DNA from 4 places in the Streptomyces sp. NEAU-YJ-81 genome. Region 2 is predicted to be linked to each of the others. Evidence: riboswitches for the same ligand, from Rfam matches in the RefSeq annotation. Region 2 holds a riboswitch; each other region holds the start of a gene.
What was found. Region 2 has a riboswitch for cobalamin ahead of metE (5-methyltetrahydropteroyltriglutamate--homocysteine S-methyltransferase). Riboswitches for the same ligand answer to the same signal wherever they lie in the genome.
Positions count from the first base shown of each region.

Region 1: another riboswitch for cobalamin. It lies ahead of J5X86_RS28270 ((2Fe-2S) ferredoxin domain-containing protein); the one in region 2 lies ahead of metE (5-methyltetrahydropteroyltriglutamate--homocysteine S-methyltransferase).
Region 3: another riboswitch for cobalamin. It lies ahead of J5X86_RS20460 (ribonucleoside-diphosphate reductase subunit alpha); the one in region 2 lies ahead of metE (5-methyltetrahydropteroyltriglutamate--homocysteine S-methyltransferase).
Region 4: another riboswitch for cobalamin. It lies ahead of J5X86_RS25665 (cobalamin biosynthesis protein); the one in region 2 lies ahead of metE (5-methyltetrahydropteroyltriglutamate--homocysteine S-methyltransferase).

Region 1 covers NZ_JAGFNO010000015.1:87,789-93,338, forward strand. Annotated here, with positions in the region: gene J5X86_RS28255 (glycoside hydrolase family 97 protein) at 1-129, opposite strand, end outside; gene J5X86_RS28260 (hypothetical protein) at 322-531, shown strand; gene J5X86_RS28265 (NAD-binding protein) at 755-2,680, shown strand; cobalamin riboswitch at 2,774-2,903, shown strand; gene J5X86_RS28270 ((2Fe-2S) ferredoxin domain-containing protein) at 2,988-3,371, shown strand; gene J5X86_RS28275 (FAD-binding dehydrogenase) at 3,528-5,333, shown strand; gene J5X86_RS28280 (hypothetical protein) at 5,446-5,550, shown strand, end outside.
Region 2 covers NZ_JAGFNO010000005.1:398,342-403,891, forward strand. Annotated here, with positions in the region: gene metE (5-methyltetrahydropteroyltriglutamate--homocysteine S-methyltransferase) at 1-2,243, opposite strand, end outside; cobalamin riboswitch at 2,407-2,629, opposite strand; gene J5X86_RS15435 (hypothetical protein) at 2,767-2,976, opposite strand; gene J5X86_RS15440 (AraC family transcriptional regulator) at 3,123-4,037, opposite strand; gene J5X86_RS15445 (endo-alpha-N-acetylgalactosaminidase family protein) at 4,215-5,550, opposite strand, start outside.
Region 3 covers NZ_JAGFNO010000008.1:231,007-236,556, reverse strand. Annotated here, with positions in the region: gene J5X86_RS20485 (nitroreductase) at 1-143, opposite strand, end outside; gene J5X86_RS20480 (IPT/TIG domain-containing protein) at 274-1,200, opposite strand; gene J5X86_RS20475 (hypothetical protein) at 1,664-1,951, shown strand; gene J5X86_RS20470 (hypothetical protein) at 1,992-2,159, shown strand; gene J5X86_RS20465 (GNAT family N-acetyltransferase) at 2,244-2,750, shown strand; cobalamin riboswitch at 2,945-3,088, shown strand; gene J5X86_RS20460 (ribonucleoside-diphosphate reductase subunit alpha) at 3,224-5,550, shown strand, end outside.
Region 4 covers NZ_JAGFNO010000012.1:223,358-228,907, forward strand. Annotated here, with positions in the region: gene J5X86_RS25655 (putative cobaltochelatase) at 1-183, opposite strand, end outside; gene J5X86_RS25660 (cobyric acid synthase) at 248-1,876, opposite strand; gene J5X86_RS25665 (cobalamin biosynthesis protein) at 1,873-2,856, opposite strand; cobalamin riboswitch at 3,031-3,184, opposite strand; gene J5X86_RS25670 (hypothetical protein) at 3,368-3,616, opposite strand; gene J5X86_RS25675 (inorganic phosphate transporter) at 3,630-4,910, opposite strand; gene J5X86_RS25680 (class II aldolase/adducin family protein) at 5,261-5,550, shown strand, end outside.

The sequences.
Region 1 (5,550 bases), on a different contig from region 2:
GTGGGGTGAGGGGCCGCGCACGGTCCAGGCGGAGTCCTTCGCCTGTGCGGGCCCGGTGATGAAGAGCGTCATGGCCAGGACGCCGCAGAGCAGAAATGCCACAGCGGAGCGTCGGTAAGATCTCGGCATCGTTGCCTCCCGAGGCGGATACGTTACCGAGTCATCCGATAACTGGGGAGGGGTTGAGCGGCATTACGCCCCGTCAAGGGTTTTTGGCGCATGAGAGATCGGATCTATGGCTGGGCCGCTTCCCGGGACGGAGCCACGGGTAAAGGGCTGGCGGATGGACCCGCGCACGGTCCGGACAGGGAGGCGCACACGATGAGCGGCACGGCTCGACCTGGCGACCCGGACCGGGAGACGGCGGACCGGGAGACGGCGGACCCGGATCCCGACCCGGACCCGGCGCCCGCCGAGCCCGAGGGCGGGGAGCCCGCCTGCTGGCTGGATCGGGTCTGCGCCGACTGCGGCGCGATCCAGGACACCGCGCCCTTCGCCCGCTGTGCGCGCTGCGGAGCCCCGAGGGAGTGAGCACACGGGGCGTCCGGTCGCCGGCCCCCGGTGCCCAACTCCCTTGGGCGGCCCACCAGGTACGGTCTGATCATGACCGCCGGAGCGCGGGTGCCGGCCGCCGGAGACCGCGGCCGCCGTACCCCGCCCGGACGACCCACGGCATCACGGACCAACGGGGGGCTTCGCCGTCGTGTTCTCCACCTCCACCTCGGACCCGCCGTCCCCCGCGGGGGCGGCCCACATGGTCGTCTGCGGTGACGACGCGCTCGCCCACCGCCTCGCCGCCGAGCTTTACTACGTCTACCGGACGCGGGTGACGGTCGTCATCCCCGGCGGCACCCCCCTGGCGGACCCGGCCGGGCGGCAGGTGGCGGGATGGCGGCCGGGCGGCCGTACCTCCGCGCTCTTCGGCCGGTTCAGCGCGGCCGTCGGACGGGTCCCGCTGCCCCGGCAAGCCGCGGACGACCCCGCTCCGGATGGGGGAGTGCGGGTCATGGAGGTCCCGGCGCTCGACGAAGAGGTGCTGACCGAGGCGGGTGCGGAGCACGCGACCGCGCTCGCCCTGGTCCATGACGACGACGAGGCCAACATCCACGCCGCCCTCCGCGCCCGCCGCCTCAACCCCCGCCTGCGGCTGGTGATCCGGCTCTACAACCGCAAGCTCGGCCAGCATCTGGAGGAACTCCTCGACGAGGCGGCGCGGGTCGCCGATCCCGGGATGGACGCGGCGGAGCTGGACGCCACCACCACCGTACTGTCGGACGCCGACACCGCGGCACCCGCGCTGGCGGCCACCGCCGTCGCGGGTACCAGCAAAGTGCTCCAGGCCGACGGGCTGCTGCTGCGCGCGGCCGAGCGCACCCCGCCCGGCCCCGACGAGGTGGCCCGCCCGGGGCTGTGCACCCTCGCCCTGCTCTCGTCCACCACCAGCGACCCCGGCGGCAGCGAGGGCTCCGACAGCAGCGGGGACGAAGGTCCCAAGCTGCTGCCCGGAGACGAGGAGGTGGCCGCCGCCACCGGACGCGACACGGTGGTGCTCGAGGCCGTCTCCGCCACCGGCCCACCGCTGCCGCCACGGCGGCTCGGCACCCGCAGACTGCCCCTCGCCTCGCTGTTCTCCCGCCGGCTGCGCTGGTCCGTCGCCGGAATGGCGATCGCCGTGCTCGCCCTCACCATCGCCTCCTGGCAGCTCACCGGAGCCGGTCTGCTCCGCGCCGCCTACCTCACGGTGCTGGACGTGCTGGCCATCGACGACCCGGCGCTCGACGAGCCCACCGGACGCAAGGTCCTCCAACTGCTGTCCGGGCTGACCGGACTGCTCATGCTGCCCGTCCTGGTGGCCGCCGCGCTCGAGGCACTGGGCACCTTCCGTACCGCCTCCGCGCTGCGCCGCCCTCCGCGCGGCCTCTCCGGCCACGTCGTGCTGCTCGGGCTCGGCAAGGTCGGCACCCGGGTCCTGGCCAGACTCCGGGAGATGGACATCCCCGTGGTGTGCGTGGAAGAGGACCCCGGGGCGCGCGGCATCCCGCTGGCCCGCAGGCTGGGAGTGCCGACGGTGATCGGTGATGTCACTCAGGAGGGCGTCCTGGAGGCCGCCAAGATCCAGCGGGCACGCTCCCTGCTCGCCCTGACCAGCGTCGACACCACCAACCTGGAGGCGACGCTGTACGCCCGCTCGGTCAAGCCCCGGCTGCGGGTGGCGCTGCGCCTGTACGACGACCGCTTCGCCACCGCCGTCTACCGCACGCTGCGCGCGGCCCATCCGCGGGCCCTCACCCGCAGCCGCAGCGTCTCCAGCCTGGCGGCCCCGGCGTTCGCCGGAGCGATGATGGGACGTCAGATCCTCGGCGCCATACCGGTCGAGCGCAGGGTGCTGCTCTTCGCCGCCCTGCATGTCGCCGGGCATCCGCAACTGGAGGGGCGTACCGTCGCCGAGGCGTTCGCGCCGGGCGCCTGGCGGGTGATCGCACTGGACGCGGCGGAACCCGCCGACCGGCAACGCGACCTCGCCGCGGCGCCTCCTTACGACGGCGCCACCCAGGCGCCCTCCCTGGTATGGGATCTGCACCCCGGCTATGTCCTGCGGCCGCACGACCGCGTGGTGCTGGCGGCCACCCGCCAGGGCCTGGGCGAAATCCTCGCGGAGGCGGCGGCCCGCCGCAACTGACGTCGAGCCGCCCACGGCGCTCGCGGGAGCGGGGGCCACGTGGTGTGGCGGTGCCCGGGATGCGATGATGCCGGGCGACAAAGGCGACGGCGGAACGAGGAAGCCGGTGTGAATCCGGCGCGGTGCCGCCACTGTGATCGGCGAGCGGATCCCGAACAGGTCACTGCCCGTACGCGCGGGTGGGAAGGCCGGGACGAGCATCGACCCGAGAGCCAGGAGACTCACGCGGTCGCCTCCTCGACGGGGTGTGTCGATGTGCGGCTCCGCCGCGTGGGGGGCGGACTTCCCCGGAGGAGGGTGATGCGGCATGCCTGTCAGGCCGACCGACCCGGTGCCATGCCGGGTGACCGTATGCCGGGACTGCTGTTGCGGCAGCCCCAAGGTGACCGGAATCGACCATGCGGCACAGCTCGCACGGCTCGGTGAGGAGGCGCCCGTACGCGTTTCCGAGTGTCTGGACGTCTGCGATCAGGCCAATGTGATCGTGGTGCAGCCGTCGGCGGCCGGACGTGCCGCCGGGGGCAGGCCGGTGTGGCTCGGCCTGGTCAACGACCCGGAGGCGACAGAGGACGTCGTGGCCTGGGTCACCGCGGGCGGCCCCGGCGTGGCGCCGCTGCCCGACATCCTCGATCTGTACGCCTTCTCGCCACGGCGGCGCGCCTCGCCCGAGCCGTCATCCGGCGGGCGCTGACCGGCCGAAGTGCCCTACGGCTTCGGGGAGTTGCTCATTGGGAGCAGGAGTCTGGCGGCCCCGCACCCTGTGGGCTACCGTCGGTAACACGTTGCCGTCGCGGCAACCCCCTTCGCATCTCCCGCACCCTCCGAACCCCCTTCCGGAAGGCAGCCCATGGAGAACTCCACAGAGAATGCCGCCTCGCTTGCCGGGATCAGCCGCCGCCGCGCCCTGACGGCGGCGGGCGGTGTGCTCGCCGGCGCCGCGCTCGCCCAGGCGGCGGGTCCGGCCTTCGCCGCCTCCGGGGCGTCCTCGGAAGCGGACGCCATCGTGGTCGGCGGCGGGCTCGCCGGGCTGGTCGCCACGGCGGAACTGACGGCCGCGGGACGCAAGGTGCTCCTCCTCGACCAGGAGCCCGAGAGCAACCTCGGCGGCCAGGCGTTCTGGTCCTTCGGCGGCCTGTTCTTCGTCGACTCCGAGGAACAGCGGTTGATGGGCATCAAGGACTCCCACGAACTGGCCTGGCAGGACTGGCTCGGCACGGCCGGCTTCGACCGCGGCGTCTCCGATCCCGGCGGCCAGGACTACTGGGCCCGCAAATGGGCCGAGGCGTACGTGGACTTCGCGGCCGGGGAGAAGCGGTCCTGGCTGCACGGGCTCGGCGTGCAGTGGTTCCCGATCGTCGGCTGGGCCGAGCGCGGCGGCGGCCTCGCGGACGGGCACGGCAACTCGGTGCCGCGCTTCCACGTCACCTGGGGCACCGGTCCGGCCGTGGTCGAGCCGTTCGAGAAGAAGGTGCGGGCCGCCGCGAAGGACGGGCGGGTGACCTTCAAGTTCCGGCACCGGGTGGACGATCTGGTGGTCACCGGCGGTGCCGTCACCGGGGTCAGCGGCGCGATCCTGGAGCCGAGCGACGCCGCCCGCGGCAAGCCCACCTCGCGCACCGTGGTGGGCCAATTCGAGCTCAACGCCCCGGTGGTGATCGTCACCTCCGGCGGTATCGGCGCCAACCACGATCTCGTACGGCGGAACTGGCCCGACCGGCTCGGCTCACCGCCGAAGTTCATGGTCACCGGCGTCCCGGCGTATGTGGACGGCCGGATGCTGGCGATCACCGAGAAGGCGGGCGGACGGATCGTCAACCCCGACCGCATGTGGCACTACACCGAGGGCCTCAGGAACTACGCCCCGATCTGGCCGGGCCACGGCATCCGCATTCTGCCGGGCCCCTCGTCGATGTGGTTCGACGCGAAGGGCAAGCGCTTCCCCACCCCCGACATCCCGGGCTACGACACCCTGCACACCCTCGGGACGATCACCGCCACCGGCTATGACTACTCCTGGTTCGTCACCACCCAGAAGATCATCGCCAAGGAGTTCGCGCTCTCGGGCTCCGAGCAGAACCCGGACCTGACCAACAAGGACATCCTGCAGCTCCTCTCCCGCATCTGGCAGACACCCGAGCCGATCCAGCGGTTCCGGGACAAGGGCGAGGACTTCGTCGTCGCCAACACCCTGCCCCAACTGGTCGCGGGCATGAACAAGTTGACCGGCGACAACCTCATCGACCTGGCGGACCTCACCCGGCAGGTCGAGGCCCGCGACCGCGAGATCGCCAACCCGTACACCAAGGACGTCCAGGTCATGGGCATCCGCAACGCGCTCGCCTACCCCGGGGACACGCTCAGCCGCACCGCCTCCGCACACCGGATCCTGGACCCGTCCGCCGGACCGCTGATCGCCGTGCGCCTCAACATCCTCACCCGCAAGACCCTCGGCGGCCTCCAGACCGACCTCTCCGGCCGCGTCCTGGACGCCTCCGGCAACCCGATCACCGGTCTGTACGCGGCCGGTGAGGTCTCGGGCTTCGGCGGCGGGGGAGTGCACGGCTACCGCTCCCTGGAGGGCACCTTCCTCGGCGGCTGCCTGTTCTCGGGCCGCGCCGCGGGCCGTGCGGCCGCCGCCGCGACCGCGACCTGAACCGGCGGGCGCATCGGCGGTGGCGCACCGGGCACATGGCAGACTCCTCCTGCGGTCCGCGGGCGGCCGGGAGCATCCCCGGCCCGTCAAGTCGCCGGGGCAGGGAGGGTGCATGGGCGGGGACGATCCGCATATCCATGTCGAGTCGAAGGTCGTCCGAGGCGTCGCCGCCGTCCGCAACATGATGGCGTCCACCTTCGGCCTGGCCGGTGACCTG
Region 2 (5,550 bases):
CAGCCGCGGGTCTTCAGGCCGCAGTCGGGGTTGACCCACAGCCGCTCGGCGGGGATGGCCTTCAGACCGGTGCGCAGCAGTTCGGCCGCCTCCAGCGCGCTGGGCACGCGGGGGGAGTGGATGTCGTACACACCGGGCCCGGCCTCGCGCGGATAGCCATGGGCGGCGAGTTCGCGGGCCACCTGCATATGGGAGCGGGCGGCCTCCAGGCTGATGACATCGGCGTCGAGGTCGTCGATCGCCTGGACGATGTCGCCGAACTCGGCGTAGCACATATGGGTGTGGATCTGGGTGCCGGGCCGCACGCCGCCGGTGGTGAGGCGGAAGGCTTCGGTCGCCCAGGACAGATAGGAGGGCCGGTCCTCGGCGCGCAGCGGAAGGGTCTCGCGCAGGGCGGGTTCGTCCACCTGGATGACCGAGGTCCCGGCCGCCTCCAGGTCGTCGACCTCGTCGCGCAGGGCGAGGGCGACCTGGCGGGCGGTGTCGCCGAGGGGCTGGTCGTCGCGGACGAAGGACCAGGCGAGCATGGTGACCGGGCCGGTGAGCATGCCCTTGACCGGGCGGTCGGTGAGGGACTGGGCGTAGGCCGTCCAGCGCACCGTCATCGGCTCGCGGCGCGAGATGTCACCGGCCAGGATCGGCGGGCGGACGTAGCGGGTGCCGTAGGACTGCACCCAGCCGTGCTGCGTGGCGAGATAGCCGGTGAGCTGCTCGGCGAAGTACTGGACCATGTCGTTGCGCTCGGCCTCGCCGTGCACCAGCACATCCAGGCCGGTCTTCTCCTGGAAGGAGATCACCTCCTGGATCTCGGCCTTGATGCGCTCCTCGTACCCGGCCGTGTCGATCCGGCCCCCGCGCAGGTCGGCGCGGGCGGTGCGCAGTTCGCCGGTCTGCGGGAAGGAGCCGATGGTGGTGGTCGGCAGCAGCGGCAGGCGGAGGTGGGCGCGCTGGGCCGCGGCGCGTTCGGCGTACGGCTGGGAGCGGCGGGCGTCGGCCTCGGTGACCGCGCCGGTGCGGGCGCGGACGGCCGGGTCGCGGGTGATGGGGGAGTTGGCGCGGGAGGCGAGGGTGGCCCGGTTCGCGGCCAGTTCGGCGGTGATCGTGTCGGTGCCGCGGGCCAGGCCCTTGGCGAGGGTGACGATCTCCGTGGTCTTCTGCCGGGCGAAGGCCAGCCAGTGCAGGATCTGCGGTTCGATGTCCCGCTCGGCCGCCGCGTCGAGGGGGACATGCAGCAGCGAGCAGGAGGCGGCCACATCGACCCGGTCGGCAAGGCCCAGCAGGGTGCCGAGCCTGGCCAGGGACTTCTCCAGATCGTTGACCCAGATGTTGCGGCCGTTGACGACACCGGCGATCAGCCGCTTGCGGGGCAGCCCGCCGACGGCGGCCAGCGCGTCCAGATTCGCGGCTGCGGCCTCCGTGAAGTCCAGCGCCAGCCCCTCGACCGGGGCCTTGGCCAGTACGGGCAGGGCCTCGCCGACGCGGTCGAAGTACGAGGCGACCAGCAGCTTCGGGCGGTCGGTGAGGGCGCCGAGATCGCGGTAGGCGCGGCCGGCGGCGTTCAGCTCGGCCGGTGTGCGGTCCTGGACCAGGGCGGGCTCATCGAGCTGCACCCACTCGGCACCCGCCGCCCGCAGATCGGCCAGGACCTCGGCGTACACCGGAAGCAGGCGGTCCAGGAGGGTAAGCGGCTCGAAGTCCGCGGGCGCGCCGGGGGCGGGCTTGGCGAGCAGGAGGTAGGTGACGGGCCCGACCAGGACCGGCCGCGCCGCCAGACCGAGGCCGAGGGCTTCCTTCAGCTCCGCGACCTGCTTGGCGGAGTCGGCCGCGAACACCGTGTCCGGACCCAGCTCCGGAACCAGGTAGTGGTAGTTGGTGTCGAACCACTTGGTCATCTCCAGCGGCGCGACGTCCTGCGTGCCCCGCGCCATGGCGAAGTAGCCGTCGAGCGGGTCGGCGGCGACGGCGTCCCGGTGGCGGTCGGGGATCGCCCCGACCATGACGGTGGTGTCCAGCACGTGGTCGTAGTACGAGAAGTCACCCGTGGGAACTTCGTCGATACCCGCCCCGGCAAGCTGCCGCCAGGTGGTGCTGCGCAGTTGGGCGGCGGTGGCCCTGAGCGCGTCGGCGGTGACGCGGCCCTTCCAGTAGCCCTCGATCGCCTTCTTCAGTTCCCGGTTGGGGCCCTGGCGGGGGTAGCCGTACACGGTGGCCCGTGCCGCCGCGGCTGCGGACTTCGGTGTCACGGAGATCTCCTTCGCGAGATGAATCCCTGAGATCCCGGCGACGGGAGGAGAGCGCGAAGGGTGACACACCGGGCTTTCGGCCTCGCGCGGCAAAAGCGTGGCCAACTGCCTGGTATGTACGCCGACCCGCCCTCGAGGTCACCGAGATGTCCGCGCACGAGTCGTCCGTACGCGGGCAGATGGCAGGTCTTCGGACTCACGGGCGCGTCCTCTTGGAGGAGGACACCTAGTGGCCGTCGCTTCCCAGGCCCTCTCACCGGACCCAGTGCGTATGACGGCGGTCGTTCCCGCTCACCGCTGCGGGGCAGTCCCGGATTCCCACCGGGTTCCCTCTTACGACGCATCCCGCCTGGCGGACGGGGCGAACCAGCTACACCAGCCAGCCTACGGGGCCGTCCGGCGGTGTGCAGGGGGCGGTCCGGTATTCGGGATGGTGAATTGGGACACGCGATGGCCGAGGGTACGGCCGGTGCCGCCCGGGCCGTGCACCGGCCGCACCCCGTCCATCAGCGAGCTCAGGGGGTCAGCACGCGCCGGAGTCCGACCCGCCCGCCAGATTGACCGGGACGGTGACGAAGGAGAACTGGTTGCTGGCGCACACGCCGGGGTAGGCCGTGCTGCTGGAGTTGTTGACGGTGACATCGGGCGCGTCGTCCGCGATGGCGCCGCCCGCGCCGACGGCGAGGGACGCGGCGGTGAGAGCGAGCGTGGACAGGGCGGTCCGGATACGCATGGGAACTCCTTGCTGAGAATCTGCCGCCGGATATGACCGGCTTCGCATGCATGGTGCCCCTTTGGTAGGGCAATCGCGGCCCACCGTCCCTCCAATGGCGGAAGCCGCCCCCGCAGCCGTCCGGCCGGCCCAAGGCGCGCGTCCGGTCATCCGCCGCCGCGCCGACCGTCGTCCGCCGGCGCGGACAGCGGGATCGTCGGTGGACGGCTGGGGTCGGGGATGCGGTCGGTGAAGCCGCCGGGGACCGAGCGGCACTGCTGCTCGCGGAAGTGGACCGGTGCGGTGCCCACTCGGCGGGCGAACAGTCTGCTGAAGTAGGCGGGGTCGTCGTAGCCGACGCGGCGGGCGATGGCGGCCACCGGCAGTTCGGTGCCGACGAGGAGTTCCTTGGCGCGGCCCAGCCGGATGCCGAGGAGGTAGTCCTTGGGGCTGCACCCCGCGCCGCGGCGTACCGCGGTGCGCAGTTCGGCCGGTGTCATGCCGTGCCGGGCGGCGTGTTCGGTCACCGAGAGCGGCTGGAAGGCGTCCCGGGCCAGGGCCTGGAGCACCGGATGTCCGTCGGCGCCGGTGTCGGCGCGGACGCGGCGGAGGGCGACGAGGAGTTCATGGACGGCGGCCGCGGTCTCGACCTCCAGGAACGGATTGCCCTGGCGCGCGGCGCGCGCGATCCGGCCGATGGCCGTACGGGCGGTGGCGGTGTCGGTGAGCGCGACCACGGGGCCGTCCGCGTCGAGATAGCCCAGGTCGGCGTAGGCGGCGGTGGCCGGTCCTGTGAAGTCGACGAACGCCTCGTCCCATCCGGTGTCCGGGTCCGGGGCGTAGTGGTGGGTGACACCGGGGGTGAGCCAGAGCAGCGCGGGCGCGGTGACGGTGCGGCGGCGGCCGTCCACGCCGCGGAACCATCCGCGGCCCGCGCTGATGACCACCGCCACATGGTGGTCCAGGACGCGCGGGCCGACGACGGGCAGGGCGCCGTGCTGGAGGCCGACACCCAGACACACCAGGCCGAGCCGGTGATGGGCCGGGCTGGGCGTGAAGTACCGCATCCAGGTGTGATACATCCGCGGTCCCCTCCGGTCGGCTGCGTCCCATCACTCGCCGATCTTCGTCCACGGACTGCCCGGCCGCCAAGGGGAGGGTGATCCTGGCGAGGAGGAGAGGGCCTTACCGGAGGTGGGGGTTGGCGGAGGGAGCCGGGTCGCGGAGGTGTGTCCGCGCGCCCCGCTCCCTCCGCCGTGTCAGTCCAGCTCCTCCACGGTGAAGGAGTCGAGCGTGAACTCCGCGGTACCGCTGTCACCGGTCTTCCGCAGCCCCACCCACATCTCGCCGTCCGCGGGCGCGGTGACGGTGTAGCTGTGGGTGGCCCGCCCGGTGGCGGCGGGCAGGGGGGTGCGCTCCAGCTCGCGTGGTTCGGGTGCGTCCACGGCCGTGATCCAGGCGTACTGACCGGCCGCCTCGTTGGCGTACGTCAGGCTCACCCGGTAGCGCCGCCCCGCGCGGAAGCGGGCGGTGTGCGGCACCGTGCGGTAGACGAGGCCCGCGTTCTCGCCGCGTGACTTGAGGGACTGGCCGCCTTCCAGCACATCGTCGATCACCTTGCCGTTCCATCCGGCCTGGGTGAACGGGGCGTGCCGCTGGGCGATATGGGTGCGGGGGTCGGTCACCCCGCCCGCGTCGCCCTTGACGAACGGGCCCCAGCCCTGTGGCACCCGCTCGAAGTCCTCGTACACCAGGGTGCCGGGCTTCGTCGTGCGCTGGGCCCGCACCACTCGCAGCCGGTCGAAGCGGACGCGGGCGCTGCCCTCGGCCACCGCCAGGGTGAGGGTGACCGGTCCGCCGCCGTCGGGGACGGTGAAGGAGGTGAACATCCGCTGGAAACGGGTGCCGTGCTTGCGGTCGGCGGCCATGTGGTTGACGGCGGTCGAGGTCTCGGTCCAGTTCTCCGAGGTGACGCCGTCGGCGGTGTGCACCCGCAGCGCGGCCCGCCGCCGCTCACCGGCCTTCGCGCCCACCTCCACCTGAACGGAGGCCATATAGCCGCCGGGGGCCAGCCGGTCGAGTCGCCGGCCGACGGTGGCGGCCGCGCCCTCGCCGATGACCAGTTCGTAGTCGCCCAGCGCGCTGCGTTCGACGGTGGCCGGGCCGGTGGTCTGCCAGCCGCGCAGCGACCCGGAGTGGAAACCGGGATCGTACAGCGGGGTGCCCTCGCCCCAGCCGGGGGCCGCCTGGGCACGGGCCCGGGAGCGCAGCACCACGTACGGGACGTCGGGGTCGGCCGTGATGCTGAGGTGGCCGTCGCGCACCGGCAGGGTGACCGGCTCGGCGCGCCCCTGGTCGGTGAGGCGGTACAGCACCACGGACCGCTGCCCCGACCAGCCGCGCGGCAGCCGCCAACGGGTGGTGCCACCCGCGGGGTTGTAGTGGTAGAGCTTGGCCGGGTCGGTGGCCTCGCGCGGCTCCCAGGGCAGCAGATACCCGCCGCCGTCGTAGACCAGCCGTCCGTCGGTGGTGATGCGGCGGACGCCACCGGTGTCGGTGACCGAGGTGTGGCCGGGCCCCTCGAAGGTGATCTCG
Region 3 (5,550 bases), on a different contig from region 2:
TATGTCCGCCATGGCTGGAGGTTTCCGCCGGACGGTGAGCGGGCGGCGGCGGAGAGGACCCGCTCGAGCACCTCCCTCGAGACCGGCTCGTCCGTGAACCCGCGCACCGCTCGTCGGCTCGTGATCGCTTCGTAGACATCCATGTCGTCCTTGACGGTCGAGGGCGACGAAAGGTGACCGGTGAGTCCTCAGCAGCTCGAACGGACGTCGCCGGTCACCGGGCCCCGACGGAAGGGGGCCCGGTGACCGGCGCGGTTCGGCCGGATGTGCGCGTCAGACGTAGAGGAAGCCGCCGGGGACGGTGACGGTCCCGAAGGCCGTCACCAGCGTGACGGTCGCGGTGCCGGGCACCCCGGCCGGGGTGGTGCCGGTGACCGTGGTGGCGGTGGCGGTCACACCGGTGGCGGCGACGCCGTTGAACAGCACGCCCAGCACGCTGCCGAGGTTGGTGCCGTTGATGGTGAACGCGGTGCCGCCGGCGATAGGTCCGGTGTTGGGCGTGATGTTGGTGGGCACCGGGGCGGGCGGCGTGACGAAGTAGGTGAAACCGCCGGGGACGGTGGTGGTCCCGTTGGGGCCGCTCAGCGTGACGGTGACGTTACCGCCCGCGGGCGGACCTGCCGGGGTGATGCCGACCAGGCCGGTCCCGCCCGGGTTGATGGTCAGGATCGCCGAGGGGTTCGCGCCGAAGGTGACACTGGTGACCCCGGTCAGGTTGGTGCCCGTGATCAAGTACAGGGTGCCGCCGGTGGTCGGTCCCACGGTCGGGGTGATGGAGAAGGCGGTGGGCGGCGTCGGCGCCACGTAGGTGTACACCTGGCTGTTGCTGGTGCCGACAGTGGTGGTGACCAGGACCTGGACGGACCCGGGCGCGTGCGGCGGGGCTATCACCACGACGATGTCGTTGGTGGGATTGCCCGGCCAGCCGCCTCCGGGCCAGCCACCGCCGCCCCAGCCGCCGCCCCAGTCACCATCCCAGCCGCCGCCACCGGAACTGCTCTGGCTGACGATCTGGGCGGGCACGCCGCCGAAGGTCACGCTGATGACGTTGCGCAGGTTCTGCCCGTTGAGCTGGACGAGGTTCCCACCGGCGGCGGGGCCCGAGTTGGGCACCACGGACAGCAGCAACGGCGGTCCCACCTGCGACGGGGGCCAGTTGGCCGCGGTGGGGGCGGCGGTCGCGAGAGCGGTCGAGGTCATGGTTGGTCCTCCCGGGAAGGGTTCGGGTGATATGCGCCGACGGCATGCCGATGTCGTGGGCAAGCCGCTGGTCAACGCCTCGTCGTCGCCGCGCGGTCGAGGCAGGCCGGCACCGGAGGAACGGAAAGCCGCCGGGCGGCCGGTCAGGGCGCGGAAGCGATGCGCCGGATGAGAGCGGAGCTACGGGACGAACGCCCGGCTCCTGGATGGCCGACGAGGTATGGGGAAGCCTCGGCGGCACGTTTCCAGTTATCCACGCCCACCCCCGTCACTCAAGGTTCCGGGGCTGCCATCACTCGTTTGGCGCATCTGGGCGCGCCTGGCGGCGAGCTTGTATGACAAGCGCTCCGCTATTCGGGGGAACGCGCGGCCGGAGTATGGCCTGCCGTCCTCCACCGTGCCTCTAATGAGTGACATCGGCAGTGCCAACCCGTGCGGGACCACCCGGGGAGGGAGCGATCCGATGAGCCTCGCCGCGTTCCTCCTCGCCCTCGGCACCACCTGCCGTATCACCCGCTTCATCACCAAGGACACGCTGGCGGCGGGGTTCAGAACCTGGGTCGCCGACCGCTTCGGCGACGACTCCCGGCCCTCCTACCTCGTCAACTGCGGCTGGTGCACCAGCACCTGGGTCGCCGCCGCCATCGCCGTCTACGCCTCCTTGCTGCACACCACCGCGTGGTTCCACCTCCCGGCCACCGCCCTGACGCTCTCCTACCTCGCCGGGGTCGCCTCGCGGTGGCTGGACTGACACCGACCCGTACTGGACTCCAGGGAAAGGAACGGCAGCCATGGCCTGCAACTGCGGCGGAGGGGCACGTGGGGGCCCGCAACCCGTTGTCGTCTACGAGTTGACGCTCCCGGACGGCACGGTCCGGCGCTATTTCACCTATCAGGAAGCCGACGCCGCCAACAAGCGCGCGGGCTCCACCGGAGTGATCAACACCACCGCCCAGTGACGGCGCAGAGCTGCGAGTGACGGCGAAGACCGGCGCCGGACGCATGGCGGCCCGGCTGTCAGTGGTGTGCGGCAGACTGCGGCCATGGACATCACGATCAGGCACGCGCGGGACGAGGAGCTGGACGGGATCGGCGAGCTCACCGCCCAGGTGTATCTCGGGGACGGGCTCCTGGACTTCGGCGACAGTGATCCATATCTCACCCCCCTGCGCGACGCCCGGCGCCGGGCCGCCGAGGCCGAGCTGCTGGTCGCGGCGGACGCGGCGAGTGACGAGGTGCTGGGGGCCGTGGCGTTCGCGGTGTACGGCGGGGCGTATGCGGAGCTGGCCCGGCCCGGCGAGGGCGAGTTCCGGATGCTGGCCGTGCGGGCGGAGTCGCGGCGGCGCGGGGCGGCCGAGGCGCTGGTGCGCGCCTGCCTGGACCGGGGGCGCGCGCTGGGGCTGCGGCGGATCGTGATCAGCAGCCAGCAGTCCATGACCGCCGCCCACCGGCTGTACGAGCGGCTGGGGTTTGTGCGGGCCCCGGAGCGGGACTGGTCGCCGATAGCCAAGTTGGAGCTCACCCTGTGGGCGTTCACCGTGGAGCTGTGACGACTGGCGGCGCGCGTCCTGGGCCATGGGCTCGCGCGCGCCGGGTCACGGGCTCGTGTGCCGGGCTACGGGTTCGCGTGCGCGCCCGGCTGCGGGCTGCCACGGGCCCCAGGTCACGGGCCACCTCCGGAACGCATTAGCACATTCATGCGAAACTCCGCACCTCGCGACACAAGATATGGGGGTGCGTGCGTCGGCCGACACAAGATGTATGCTCGTCCTCGCTGTCGCCGCAGGGGAATCCGGTGGGAATCCGGAACTGTCCCGCAACGGTGTACGTGTGCGCTTATGCGGCGTGCCCGTAAGTCCGAGCACCTGCCGACGGCCCTGTGTGAACACGTCCCCCGGCCTCGAGGGTTGGGCCGATGGACGCTGCGTGGTGTGCCTGACGTACGAGGAGTGCGGCATCGGCATGCCCGTACGCGCCCATCGCACCCCCTCGTGGCCCCGGCCGAGCGAGGGAGAGCACCTCAGTGACCATCGCGCCCGCAGATCCGGTTTCAGAGCAGGCGGTTTCTCAGGCAGCGCACGACGCGCCCGGAACCGCCCTGCTGCGGACCCTCACCGGACTCACCGCCGACCTGCCTGCCACCGACCCCGGTAAGGTCGCGGCCGCCGCCCTGCGCGGCCGCCATCCCGGCTCGGACGAGGCGGAGTTGCGTGGCCTGGCGACCGAGGCGGCGGCCGGGCTGATCGCCGAGGAGCCGGAATACTCGCGGCTGGCCGCGCGGCTGCTGGCGCTCACCATCACGGAGGAGGCGGCCGGGCAGGGCGCGGTCTCCTTCTCCACCTCCGTCCAGGTGGGCCACCGTGAGGGCCTGCTCGCCGACTCCACCGCGGAGTTCGCCGCCGCCCACGCCGCACGGCTGGACGCGCTGGTGGAGCGGGCCCTGGCCGACGGCGCCGACAAGCGCTTCGGCTACTTCGGACTGCGCACCCTCTACAGCCGCTATCTGCTGCGCCACCCCATCACCCGTCAGGTGATCGAGACCCCGCAGCACTTCCTGCTGCGGGTGGCCTGCGGGCTCGCCGAGAACCTCTCGGAGCGGGCGCTGGACGATGTGGCCGAGCTGTACCGGCTGACCAGCACGCTGTCGTATCTGCCCAGCTCCCCCACGCTGTTCAACTCCGGCACCCGGCATCCGCAGATGTCGTCCTGCTATCTGCTGGACTCGCCGCTGGACGAGCTGGACTCGATCTACAACCGCTACCACCAGGTGGCACGGCTGTCGAAGCACGCGGGCGGCATCGGCCTGTCCTACTCCCGTATCCGGGCGCGCGGTTCGCTGATCCGGGGCACCAACGGGCACTCCAACGGCATCGTGCCGTTCCTGCGCACACTCGACGCCTCGGTGGCCGCCGTCAACCAGGGCGGCCGGCGCAAGGGCGCGGCCTGCGTCTACCTGGAGACCTGGCACGCGGACCTCGAGGAGTTCCTGGAGCTGCGGGACAACACCGGCGAGGAGGCCCGCCGGACCCACAACCTGAACATCGCCCACTGGATCCCGGACGAGTTCATGCGCCGGGTCGAGGCGGACGCCGACTGGTCGCTGTTCTCCCCGGTCGACGCGCCCGATCTGGTGGACCTGTGGGGCGACGAGTTCGACGCCGCGTACCGGAAAGCCGAGGCCGAGGGGCGGGCGGTCAAGCAGGTCCCGGCGCGGCAGTTGTACGCCCGGATGATGCGCACCCTCGCGCAGACCGGCAACGGCTGGATGACGTTCAAGGACGCCGCCAACCGCACCGCCAACCAGACCGCCGAGCCCGGCAGGGTCGTCCACTCCTCGAATCTGTGCACCGAGATCCTGGAGGTCACCAACGACGGCGAGACCGCCGTGTGCAACCTCGGCTCGGTCAACCTCGCCGCACACCTGGACGAGGACGGGCAGTTGGACTGGGAGCGCCTCGACGCCACCGTCCACACGGCCGTGACCTTCCTCGACCGCGTGGTGGACATCAACTTCTACCCCACGGACGAGGCCGGGGCCTCCAACTCCCGCTGGCGCCCGGTGGGTCTGGGCCTGATGGGGCTGCAGGACGTCTTCTTCCGGCTGCGGTTGCCGTTCGACTCGCCCGAGGCCAAGGCGCTCTCCACGCGGATCTCCGAGCGCATCATGCTCGCCGCGTACGAGGCGTCCTGCGAGCTCGCCGAGCGCCACGGCCCGCACCCGGCCTGGTCCGAGACCCGCACCGCGCGCGGTGTGCTGCACCCGGACCACTACACGGACGCGGTGGCCACCTGGCCGGAGCGCTGGGAGGCGCTGCGCACCCGGATGGCGAAGTCCGGGATGCGGAACTCACTGCTGCTGGCGATCGCGCCGACCGCCACCATCGCCTCCATCGCGGGCGTCTACGAGTGCATCGAGCCGCAGGTCTCCAACCTCTTCAAGCGCGAAACGCTCAGCGGGGAGTTCCTGCAGGTCAACTCCTATCTGGTGAACGACCTCAAGAAGCTGGGCGTCTGGGACGCCCAGACCCGCGAGGCGCTGCGCGAGTCCAACGGCTCGGTCCAGGAGTTCTCCTGGGTGCCCGCGGACGTACGAGACCTGTACCGCACCGCGTGGGAGATCCCGCAGCGCGCCCTGATCGAGATGGCGGCGGCCCGCACCCCGTACCTCGACCAGAGCCAGTCGCTGAACCTCTTCATGGCCTCGCCGACCATCGGCAAGCTCAGCTCGATGTACGCGTACGCCTGGAAGCGCGGCATCAAGACCACGTACTACCTGCGCTCGCGTCCGGCCACCCGGATCGCCCAGAGCGCCCGTGGCGGCGGCGCCGCGGCCACCGCGCCCGCGCCCGC
Region 4 (5,550 bases), on a different contig from region 2:
CCCGGCCACCACGTCGACCGCGGGCAGCAGCGCCGCGATCGCTCTTACGGCGGTGCTCTTGGCCGTGCCCTTCTCCCCGCGCACCAGAACGCCGCCCACGGCGGGTGAGACGGCGTTGAGGAGCAGGGCGAGCCGCAGACCGTCCATGCCGACGATCGCGCTGAAGGGGTAGGTGGTGGTCACGCGGCGGTACCTCCTGGTGTGCGTGGGCGTCCCGGTCCGGTGCCGGTGTGGGTGTCGGGGTTCATCACGACGTCCCCCCTGGCGCCCCAGGAGGGACGAACGGCAGCCCCTCCGGGACGCCCTTCTCGATGAGCCGCAGCAGTGCGTCGGTGTCGGCGTGCTCCTCGATCAGGTCGCCGAGCCGGTCGAGTTGCTCCTCGCGCAGCTCGCCGAAGCGGGTGTCCGGCGCCGGTACGAACGCCCGGCCCGCCGCGGCGGCCACCCGGCGCAGGAACGCCCGCCGGAAGCCGTCGCTCTCCAGCGAGCCGTGCCAGTGGGTGCCCCACACCGAGCCCACCCGGCAGCCGTCCAGGAAGGGCTCCTCGGCCCCGTCGAGCAGCTCGGCGACCCCGTGGTGGATCTCGTAGCCCTCCACCCGCTCACCGAGGGCCTCGCCCACCGGCCGGGCCAGGGTCTTCTCCGCCGCGAACCGCACCCGCACCGGCAGCAGCCCGAGCCCGGCGACCGTCCCGGCCTTCGACTCGACCTCGTCCTCGATGCGCTCCCCGAGCACCTGGAAGCCGCCGCAGACGCCCAGCACCGGACGGCCCTCGGCGGCCCGCCGGGCGATCGCGTCGGCGAGCCCGCGCTCACGCAGCCACTCCAGCGCCCTTACGGTGCCCCGGGTGCCCGGCAGCACCACCAGATCGGCGTCGGCCAGCTCCTCGGGCCGGTCCACGAACCGCACGACCACGCCTGGTTCGGCCGCCAGCGCGTCCACGTCCGTGAAGTTGGACATCAGCGGCACGGCGGCCACCGCGATCCGCAGGACGTCCGCGCCGTGAGGGGGCGCCACGACGCTCTCCCGCACGGTGCCGCGCAGCGACACCCGCAGCCCGTCCTCCTCGTCGATCCCCAGCCCGTGGGCGAACGGGAGCACACCGACGGTCGGGCGCCCGGTGAGGTCGCGCAGCATCTCCAGACCGGGCTCCAGAAGGCTCACATCGCCGCGGAACTTGTTCACCAGATAGGCGGCCACATGCCGTTGGTCCGCCGCCGACAGCAGCGCGGTGGTGCCGAAGAAGGACGCGAAGACGCCACCGCGGTCGATGTCCCCGACTACCACGACCGGAAGCCCGGCGGCGCGCGCCAGCCCCATGTTGACGATGTCGGTGCGGCGCAGATTGATCTCGGCCGGACTGCCCGCGCCCTCGCAGATCACCGCGTCATGGGTGCGCCGCAGCTCCTCCAGGCACTCCGTGACGGTCCCCAGCAGAGCCTCCCGCCCCGAGGGCCGCGTCCGCCCGGGGGAGGCCGCGCCCGACGGCGGGTGCGCCGCGGGCCCCGACCGCCCGAAGTACCCGCGCGCGCTCAGCTCGCCCACCGGCTTGCCCAGCAGCACCACTTGGCTGCTGCGGTCGCTGCCCGGCTTCAGCAGGACCGGGTTCATCAGCGCGCTCGGCTCGACGCGCGCGGCGGCGGCCTGCATGGCCTGCGCCCGCCCGATCTCCGCCCCCTCCCGGGTGACGAAGGAGTTGAGCGACATGTTCTGCGCCTTGAAGGGAGCCACGCTGACGCCCTTACGGGCGAGCCACCGGCAGATCCCGGCCGTCACCACGCTCTTGCCCGCGTCGGAGGTCGTGCCCGCGACGAGCAGCCCCCCGCCCCGCGCCCCGGAACCGTCCGTGCCGCCCGTACCGCGTATCCCGCTCATCCGCCGCCCCTTCCAGCGGCCCGGAGCCGCCCCGTCAACGCCCTCAGGACCGGCCGGGCCGCCACGGACACCCCGAGCGCCAGGACGCCGACGCGCCGCGACAGCCGTATCGCCCGCTCGATGTCGGCCGACTCCACCGGCCGCCCGCCGGAGTTGAGCACCGGCCGGTGCTCGACCCGGCCGCCGTACGTGAGGGTGCCGCCCAGCCGTACGCCGAGCGCGCCCGCGAACGACGCTTCCACGGGGCCCGCGTTGGGGCTCGGATGGTGCCGGCCGTCGCGCCGCCAGGCGCGCCGCGCACCGCGCGGATCGGGGCCCGCGAGTGTCGCCAGGGCCGCCGTAAGGCGCGCACCGGGCCAGCCGACCACATCGTCCAGACGGGCCGCCGCCCAGCCGAACCGCCGGTAGCGCGGCGACTTGTGGCCCACCATGGCGTCCAGGGTGTTGACGGCGCGGAAGCCGATGAGCCCCGGCACGCCGCCCACGGCCCCCCACACCAGCGCGCCCACGACGGCGTCGGAGGTGTTCTCGGCGACCGATTCGACGACCGCGCGGGCGATCTGCGGCCCGTCCAGCGCCTGCGGATCGCGCCCGCACAGATGCGGCAGCCGCTCCCGGGCGACCTCCAGGTCCCCCGCGGCCAGGGCGCCGCCGACGGCCCGTGCCTCACGGCCCAGCGTCGTACCGCCCAGCACGGCCCAGGTGGCGGCGGCGGTCAGCGCGACCTCCGCGCCACCGCGCCCGCCGAGGGCCCGTACGGCGCGGGTCAGCAGCGCGGCACCAGCGGCCGCGCCGCCCGCGCACAACGCGGTGTGCAGGGCCCCGTAACCGCGGTGGTCACGCCACAGCCGGCGCTCGGCGGCCGCGGCGGCGCGCCCGAACGCGGCGACCGGATGGCCGCGGCGCGGATCGCCCGTGGCGAGATCACCGAGGAAGCCGAGGGCCGCGCCGCACGCGAACGAGGCGTGATCGGCACGCATCCGTCAGGCCGCCGTCACGCCTCGGCGCGACGACATGTAACCAAAGGGGCCGGGTGGGCTGAAGAGGCCGGAAGAGCCAGTGGGGACAGAGGAGGCTGGCGGCGTGGCAGTGCCGGGCATGGCGGTATGTCCTCACTCAGGGTCCGCGCCCTGGTTCGACGTCACCGGCGGTGAAAGTCTCCTGGCTCCCGGATCCGCGCCCCTCCCGGTCTTCCAGCCCCGCGTACGAAAGCAACCGTACGGTCGAGCCGTGACCCCATACAGGCGATGGGAGAGTGCTCCCCGGTGACAGTGGCGGGACCGCGCCGGATTCTCACCGGCTTCCTCTCCTGCCGCCGTTTGGCTCGGGAAGTCCACCATGGGCCGCGAATGGCCGTCAACTCGCATATGACCCATGACGCCCGAGTGTGCCGAGCCCCACAGGCGCGGCCGCACACGAGGCGGCCGCCGGACGGTCGGCGCTGGTCAGCGCCACCATCCGGCGGCCGGTGGGTCGATGAGGACGCGAGCCTCAGGCGACGATCAGATAGATGCCGTACGCCACGGCCGCGGCGCACAGCGCGAAGCAGGTGTACGCCCCGGTGCGCGCGAGCGCGGAGGCGCCGACCGTGCCACCGGACACGGCGGCCGCGCCGCCCTGCTCCGGCGCCGCCTTACGGGACGTCCCGAGGATGCCCAGGGTGAAGACGCCCACCATGCCGACCGTCACCACGAGGCTGACGCCGAAGACCTGGCCGAGTGCCGCCCAGTCGATGCTCATGTTCCGTGGCTCCTTAGCGGGAGGTGCTGCTCGCGGCGGCGGGGGTGGGGGTCTGGTCGGGCGTGTGCTCGGCGATGCCGCCCTCGGGGGCGGTCTCCGCCGCGCTCTCGGGGGCGGAAGGCTTCGCACCCGCGGGCGGTGGGGCCACGGACCGCAGGGCGGCCGTGACGACGCCCACCGGCTCGTGTGCGCCGACCTCGTTGACGTTGGTGTGGTCCACGGGCTTGCGGCGCGACAGCGCCCAGATCGCCCCGCAGGCCAGGACGGCGAGCACGGCCACCGCCGTGACCCCCGCGTTCCCCTGGTCGGCCAGCAGCGCGGCGCCGCCCGCCACCAGGCCCGCGGCCGGGAGGGTCAGCACCCAGGCGAGCACCATGCGGCCGGCGGTCGACCAGCGCACCACCGCGCCCTTACGGCCGACACCCGCACCCATGACGGCGCCGGAGCAGACCTGGGTGGTGGACAGCGCGAAGCCGATGTGGGAGGAGGCCAGGATGACGGTCGCGGCGCCGGTCTGGGCGGCGAAGCCCTGCGGCGGCTGGATGTCGGTGATGCCCTTGCCCATGGTGCGGATGATGCGCCAGCCGCCCAGGTAGGTGCCGAGCGCGATGGCCAGGCCCGCCGAGACGATGACCCACAGCGGCGGGTCGGAGTCGGGTGCCACCACGCCCCCGGTGACCAGCGCCAGGGTGATCACGCCCATCGTCTTCTGGGCGTCGTTGGTGCCGTGGGCCAGGGAGACCAGGGCGGCCGAGGCGATCTGCCCCGCGCGGTAGCCCTTCGCGGTGTCCTCCGAAGAGCGGCCGCGGCCGAGCCGGTAGGTGAGCCGGGTGGCGGCCACCGTGGCGATGCCGGCCACGACCGGCGCGGCGACGGCGGGGATCAGGACCTTCATGACGATCGCGTCGCCGTTGACCCCGTCCAGGCCGACGGAGACCACGGTGGCGCCGATCAGGCCGCCGAACAGGGCGTGCGAGGAGCTGGAGGGGAGCCCGGCGAGCCAGGTCACCAGATTCCACAGGATCGCCCCGACCAGCCCCGCGAAGATCACTTCTGGTCGGATACCGGAGTCCTCGTCGATGATCCCGCCGGAGATGGTCTTGGCCACCTCCACGGACAGGAACGCGCCGACGAGATTGAGGACGGCCGACATCGCCACCGCCACCCTGGGACCGAGTGCTCCCGTGGAGATGGTGGTGGCCATGGCGTTAGCCGTGTCGTGGAAGCCGTTCGTGAAGTCGAACACCAAGGCCGTGACGATCACGATCCCGATGAGAAGCGTGATGTGTTCCATACACCCGGTCAATCAGTTCGAAGGTCGTTAGTGGCACGGTGAACGTAAGGAAACAGGGTGAACGGAAGATGAACTGAGTGGGGCATCAGGGTGACGTGGTTGCGGGAGTGCTAAAGCCTGATGAATTCAAGCCTACTTTCCCATGTCGTACGGGAGTTGAGTCCCGATCGAGGACTGCCGGCGGAGGCCCCGGGACCGGCCCCGCGGCCGCCCGCCGTTCACCCTCGTTCACCCTCACAGGGGCGGCTGCCCACGAGGCGCGGTCGTAGACAAGCGGCGCGCCCCTTCCGGTCCCGCCATCGCCCGGCCGCCGGACGCCTGGGAGGATCGGGCCTCGGAGGTGAGGGCAGGTGACCCAGTCGCGATCCACGCGGCAGCCGCAGCCGCGGCTGACCCATCCCCTGCGGCAGGCATGGACGCAGGTGGTGAGAACGGCCCGCAGAACCACCGCCGACGGCCTGGTCGTCGGCACCTCGGGCAATGTCTCGGCCCGGGTCGGCGACACCGTCCTGGTGACCCCGAGCGGCGTCCCTTACGACCGGCTCGGCCCACGGGACGCCGTCGCCGTCGACCTCGACGGACAGCAGCTCCTCGGCACGCTCGAGCCGACCAGTGAGCTGCCCATGCACCTGGCCGTCTA